DNA from 3 places in the Paenibacillus sp. Marseille-Q7038 genome. Region 2 is predicted to be linked to each of the others. Evidence: predicted binding sites of a transcription regulator. Region 2 holds the regulator's gene; each other region holds the start of a gene.
The links. The regulator NrdR, encoded in region 2, represses ribonucleotide reductase genes. The targets are predictions, from matches to a motif close to AACACNATATATNGTGTT.

Region 1: a site for NrdR is predicted at 1,134-1,151, ahead of nrdI (class Ib ribonucleoside-diphosphate reductase assembly flavoprotein NrdI). Genes of this name have one in related genera too.
Region 3: a site for NrdR is predicted at 1,264-1,281, ahead of ACWPWY_RS09965 (anaerobic ribonucleoside triphosphate reductase). Genes of this name have one in related genera too.

The regions. Positions count from the first base shown of each region.
Region 1 covers NZ_CBCOOM010000001.1:1,836,008-1,838,280, reverse strand. Annotated here, with positions in the region: gene nrdE (class 1b ribonucleoside-diphosphate reductase subunit alpha) at 1-748, opposite strand, end outside; gene nrdI (class Ib ribonucleoside-diphosphate reductase assembly flavoprotein NrdI) at 735-1,094, opposite strand; gene ACWPWY_RS08750 (zinc ribbon domain-containing protein) at 1,300-1,506, shown strand; gene ACWPWY_RS08745 (glycoside hydrolase family 53 protein) at 1,707-2,273, shown strand, end outside.
Region 2 covers NZ_CBCOOM010000001.1:661,487-663,759, forward strand. Annotated here, with positions in the region: gene ACWPWY_RS03260 (lytic transglycosylase domain-containing protein) at 1-477, shown strand, start outside; gene ACWPWY_RS03265 (small, acid-soluble spore protein, alpha/beta type) at 565-789, opposite strand; gene nrdR (transcriptional regulator NrdR) at 904-1,371, shown strand; gene ACWPWY_RS03275 (DUF2264 domain-containing protein) at 1,405-2,273, shown strand, end outside.
Region 3 covers NZ_CBCOOM010000001.1:2,108,550-2,110,822, forward strand. Annotated here, with positions in the region: gene ACWPWY_RS09960 (MDR family MFS transporter) at 1-883, opposite strand, end outside; gene ACWPWY_RS09965 (anaerobic ribonucleoside triphosphate reductase) at 1,362-2,273, shown strand, end outside.

The sequences.
Region 1 (2,273 bases), 1.2 Mb from region 2:
CCCAGCCGAAAATATTATAATAGGCTGCTCCCGAACCTTTACGTTGACCCATCTGGTCTGCGTAAGAGAAACCATCTTCCATCAGTTTCAGAACAGGTGTAATTCCTTTTGCAGCACCTTCAACACCCTTAATAGCTTCGCCACGAGCACGAAGTTTGGATAGGTTAACCGCAACACCGCCGCCAATTTTGGACAACTGCATACAAGTGTTCAGTACATAGTTAATCGAGTTTAGTGCATCATCCATTTCAAGCAGGAAGCAAGAAACGAGTTCACCACGCCGACTTTTCCCTGCATTTAAAAATGTGGGCGTTGCAGGTTGAAGGCGTTGCTCCATCATCGAACGAGACAACAAACAAGCCGTATCAAAGTTACCTCGTCCCAGATGAAGAGCCACCGCCGCTACACGATCAGCATACGATTCAAGATAGGTTTTTCGGTCACGGCTTCGAAGTGCATAGTCTGTGTAGAACTTGGATGCTGCCATATAGGAAGGGAACTGGTACCCATACCCGTGTGTAATTTCAAATATGGTTCTAACTTCATCCAGGGTATAGAGAGCATAAAAGTCTTCATAATAATCATGTTCAATCATATATTTAATCTGCTCATCGATGCTTTCAAATTGCAGACTCTTACTTTTTACTTCTTTCATGAATTCCTCTACAGCTTCCTTGTCTTTATGTAATTGAAAGAAGCCATCAGAGTCACGCTGTAGCAACATGTTATTTAATTCAATATGACGCAATGCGGTTCACCTCTTGTTTAAAATATTCAACATCACTTTTTGTCCCGGATAATTCGAATTTACTAATAACAGGAACGTTATAAGATGCGGATATCAAATCTGCACTTTTAGCAAAACGTTCACCCCAATTGCGGTTACCGCTGGCAGCAACGCCGATGAGGTATTTAGCGTTTTTTTGCAAAAAAGAAGACACCTTATCAGGTATCTGACCAAAACCTGTTGTATATGTGACGAGTACGTACGGTTCATCAATCGTCATTTGATTCTGAATTTGAACTGCCGGAAGTGAAAGCTTTGAAATGAATCTTTTTACATTTCCGGTCATGGAATCATAAACAATTAGCAATATCATGATCCTCCTTGTTATTAAAAAAAGTAATAATTTTATACTATATATGGACTTTATTTATAATTTTATATCAATATATAGAATTGTCAAATGTTTATGAGAGTCACGTATGACTCTTTATTCCAGATTTCCAAGACAAAGATTGGAACCAGAACTTCCTGTATTTCGTATTCCTAATTAAGTAAATAGGAGGCGATTTTAAATGAGTGGAAGAGGCTGTTTTAAATGTGGAGGTATGGAAGCGGACACCAAAGAAGTAGCGATGACAGGCACTGGATTATCAAAAATGTTTGATATACAAAATAATCAATTTATTGTAGTTTACTGCAAAAATTGCGGGTATTCCGAATTCTATAATAAAAAATCCTCGAAGGCTTCGAATATCATCGACTTCTTCTTCGGTGGATAAATCCTAAATAAGGAGCTTGAAGTTATCGATACCTAAAAAGGACGTTCTAGAGGGTCTACCCTAATAGATCGTCCTTTTTATTTTTCAACACCCTGTTTTCATCATATTCTTATACGAATCACCCATCGTTTTTTATATATCCTCACTACTGAAAACGCTTTATAATTTTTGGTATATTGTTAATAGAAGGGAAGATCTTTATGAATGATTTATATGTTAAAGGTGTAGACATTTCTATGCTGAAAGAAGTGGAAGATCTAGACGGGGCATATTATCTAGGTGAGGAACAAAAAGACTTATTCGAAATTTTACAAATAAAAGGGCTGAATACGGTCAGATTGCGTTTGTGGGTGAACCCATATGATGAAGAAGGCAAGCCATATATGGGCGGCACAAATGATCTGGAAACGACGATTGAACTGGCAAAAAGAGCAAAAGCACACGGAATGCAGTTTATGCTAGATTTTCATTACAGCGACTTTTGGGCAGATCCTAAGAAACAAGACAAGCCAAAGGCTTGGCAGTCTTATACAGGTGAGAGGTTGGAAGAGGAAGTTTATCGCTATACCAGGGAAGTGCTTGAAGTATGCAGACTGTGTGATGTCATGCCGGATCTGGTACAAATCGGGAATGAGACAACGAACGGCATGCTTTGGCCAGAAGGTAAAACACCTACCTATGTTCCTGAGAAGCAAAGTTTTGAAGAAACAGAAGCGGCGCAGTGGGATAAGTCGTACGATTCACTTGCGGCACTATTGAAAGCAGGG
Region 2 (2,273 bases):
TGGTTTTATCCGATTCATTATAAAGATGAGATTCGTACACAAGCAGAAGCTTATGATGTGGACCCATTCCTCGTAGCCTCCATTATTCGAGTTGAGTCCAATTATAAACTGAGCCGCGAATCGAAAAAGGGTGCCATCGGTTTAATGCAGCTGATGCCTGACACAGCGAACTGGGTTTTGGAGAAAAAGCAGAAAAAAAATGTTACGATGGATGAACTGAAGCATGAACCTGAGGCTAATATAGAAATCGGTACCTGGTATCTTGATTACTTATCCGATCATTTTGATGGCAATCCGATCGCGGCGATAGCAGCTTATAACGCAGGACAAGGAAATGTAGGCAGCTGGATTAAAAAAGGCTTATGGGATGGGAAACTCGACACCATTAATGAAATTCCGGTAGGAGAGACCCGGCACTATGTACAGCGGGTTATTTATTATTATAATCAGTATAAAGATATTTATAAGGAGTTCTGATTTTTATCACCTTATCGGTAAAAATACGAATAAGTGCTGGACAGGCCAGCCTAATGGCTAACCTGTTCAGCACTTTATAATTACTTATTATTGAAATTGACCAGCGAGTTGTTGTTCACCGATAGTTACAAGACGTTTTGTAATGTAACCCCCGATAGAACCGTTCTCGTAGGAAGTCATGTTACCTTGGTATCCATCTTGTGGGATGCTGATACCTAGTTCTTGAGCGATCTCATACTTCATTTGCTCAAGAGCACCAGAAGCGTTAGATACAACTAGTTGGTTAGAGTTTCCGTTGTTACCTTGTGCCATTGCTTTCACCTCCTTGCGAGTTGGTAAAAGTATTATGTCTCGTATATGTGATTTTCATTACACTTTTAAAAGAAAAATAGTTGGAAAGTATATACAATAAGAGGAGTGATGTCCGTGAAATGTCCGTATTGCGCGTACGGAGGTACGAAAGTACTGGATTCTCGCCCTGCTAATGAGAACAAGTCCATTCGCAGACGCCGCGAATGTGAACAATGTAACCGCAGGTTTACCACCTTTGAAACGATTGAGGAGACACCGCTGATCGTTATTAAAAAAGATGGAAGCAGAGAAGAGTTTAGCAGAGAAAAGCTGCTCAGAGGATTGATTCGAGCATGTGAGAAACGTCCTGTATCTGTTGAACAGCTGGACAATATTGCGTCTGCCGTAGAGTCTTCTTTACGAAATACGGCTGTTGCTGAAGTAGAGAGCAGAGAAATTGGAGAGCTTGTCATGGAACAGCTGTATCCGGTAGATGAAGTTGCATATGTACGCTTCGCTTCTGTATATAGACAGTTCAAAGACATCAATATGTTTATGAAAGAACTAAAAACGTTATTATCCAAAGAGCCTTACGAAGAGTAAGCATACCTATACGGTAAAGGAGAATTCACTTCCATGATACATAGTCGTAAGTTATGGCTTGAATCGATGTTTCGAATAGCAGATCCTGTATTGGAAGCTTTATCGAACCGGAAATTAAAGGAACTCATGCCTGTGGATTCTCCCTCAGCGGGTAGAGAAACCTATGCTTATCTTGAGGCACTTGGCAGATTGCTTGCTGGTATAGCTCCATGGATAGAACATAAGCAGGATGGAGAAGAAGAAATTCTAAGGAATAAGTATGCAGCAATGGCCAGACAAGCTATCGATGCTGGAACGGATCCGAACTCAGCAGATTTTATGAATTTTACAGAAGGCGGTCAGCCGCTTGTAGATGCCGCTTTTTTAGCTCATGCGATTGTGAGAGCTCCTCAGGAACTTTACGGACAGCTTGAACCGAGAGTGAAGAAGCAGCTTATTGATTGTTTGAAAAAGACTCGCCGTATAAAAGCCGTTCCCTCGAACTGGCTGTTATTCTCTGCGATGGTTGAGGCAGCCTTGTATAGGATGGGAGAAGAGGACTTTGATGTGATGAGAGTCGATTACGCTCTCAAACAGCATGAGCATTGGTATCTTGGGGATGGAACCTACGGAGATGGTCCGCATTTTCACTGGGACTACTATAATAGCTTTGTCATTCAGCCCATGCTTGTTGATATCCATCTCACATTTCAGGGAATGTACCCTGATTGGGACTCGGCTTATGAATCGGTACTGCTAAGAGCAAGAAGATATGGCGCAGTGCTTGAACGCATGATTTCACCAGAAGGAACGTTTCCTCCCGTAGGTCGTTCGCTGGCATACCGTTTTGGTGCTTTTCAGATGTTATCTCAACTTGCACTCATGGAAACGCTTCCTGAGGAGTTGGATTATGCAAGTGTGCG
Region 3 (2,273 bases), 1.4 Mb from region 2:
TAGTCATCATCACTATGATGGATAATACAACAGCAACTGAAAACATCGGATAGATAAATACCTTCATATCCATAACAGGTGCAGTCAACTTCTTCTGCCTCCATACAAAGAGAGCAAGGGATATAGCACCAATAGCGATAATATAAATTACATAGCTCTGAATCGCTGAGTTGCCGCCTTCCCCCATACTTCCAAATCCGAATACAATCCCTCCAAAACCAAGAGTAGAGAGAATAACGGAAAACACATCCAGTTTCGGTCTACTCGTACTTGTAACATTTCGTAACTTCATAAATCCGAAGACCAGCGTTAAGGCCACGATCGGAGCTACCAAAATAAACAGCCAGCGCCATGATAAATGTTGCAGGATAAAACCTGATAATGTTGGTCCAATTGCGGGTGCAAACATAAGCACAAGTCCAATCAGACCCATTGCAGCTCCTCTACGCTCCATAGGAATGACAGCCAAGATGATATTCATCATCAGTGGAATTAGTACTGCCGTACCTACGGCTTGAATCACTCTTCCTAAGAGAAGAATACCGAAGCTCGAACTGATTGCTGCAAGGACTGTCCCGATCAGAAATAGGGCCATTGCAGACAGATAAAGTTGTCTTGTTGTAAACCGCTGAACTAAATACGCAGACACGGGGATCAGTATACCGATGACAAGCATGTAGCTGGTCGAAAGCCATTGTGCGAGATGAGGTTCAATATTTAGGTCACCCATGATCTGAAATAAAGCTACATTCAGCAGCGTTTCGTTAAGAATAGCTACAAAGGCACCCGACAATAAAACAGCAAGAAGTAAACCCGTTTTTGGTATGTCGGTACTCCCACTACCGTTGTTATCTGCCGAATGATTCAGTGAATTTGTATTCAATTTTTCTCCTCCATCCAATTCTATCTATATATGTAAATCCGTTACCTTCCTTCTAGCTTCTTTTCTGAAGGTTAGATATCCGGACAATGTAAGGAGTAAGTATCGTTACTTAATATGATTTATCGCACTTTTACAACATACCACATCCCAGTTTCTTCTGCATCCGTATTTCTTTTCTATATCTGTTTTTTATTCATTTTATTTATAAATCATTCTGCTATCATTTTTCATGTTTTTTTACTTCATATTGTATAGCTCTTCCTCCCATTATAGACAAGGGTTTGTGCCTTTTTTTAAGTCCCTGTATCAGGTTTCAAGCATGGCAAAGTGTGATTTATATCATACACTTCGAGTATATCTTGTAGGTATGATACTCAAATAGATCAATATATAGTGTGTATCGTATGACAAGAACATATAAATCAACCAAAACAAACAACACATAACAGAAAACGGAATTAGAAGGAGATCATTCACTATGGCAAAATTAGAAGCATTCCTACCTAACCCTAAACAAACTGATGAACTCACAGATATTATGGACCAAATTTTAGGCAGTAAGGACACTGACCTGCTTAGAGAAAATGCAAATTTGAATGGAGACTCTTTCAGCGGAAAGATGAGTAAAATCGGATCTGAAACGGCAAAAAAACATGTCATGAAGCATGTCCTTCCCAAACAGGTTGCTCAAGCGATAACTGAGGGGGAACTTTATGTTCACGATCTTGATCAATATGCGCTTGGTACAACAAACTGCATCTTTATTCCTTTTGATCGGCTTCTAGAACGCGGATTTAATACTGGAAATGGTTCAGTACGAACCCCTCAGTCGATCATGTCAGCGATGTCACTTGTCGCTATTATTTTTCAGTCCCAGCAAAACAGTCAATTTGGCGGTGTTTCTGCCAACAAAATCGATTGGGACCTAGCTCCTTATGTAGCACGCTCCTTTAGAAAGCACTTCCGAAAAGGAAAACAATTGTTTGAGGAAACAGCGGAATTAGATCAGGAACATATCCATATGAATAGCGAGTTCGCACAAACAACTTGTCCTAAAGCCTACGCTTTTGCCATGGATGAAACTATTCAAGAGACACAACAAGCGGCTGAATCCCTTATCCATAACTTAAATACAATGAGCAGCCGGGCAGGCGGACAAATTCCATTTACATCCCTAAACTATGGATTATGCACGTCTGCTGAAGGAAGACTGGTGTCAAATGCGCTTCTTGATGCTACCATCGCTGGACTTGGACATGGAGAAACACCTGTGTTCCCTCAACATATCTTTCAATGTAAACAAGGGATTAACCAAGCACCAGGCGAACCTAACTATGACATTTTTGTAAAAGCACTCGAATGCTCGAGCCGGAGATTGTATCCGAATTTC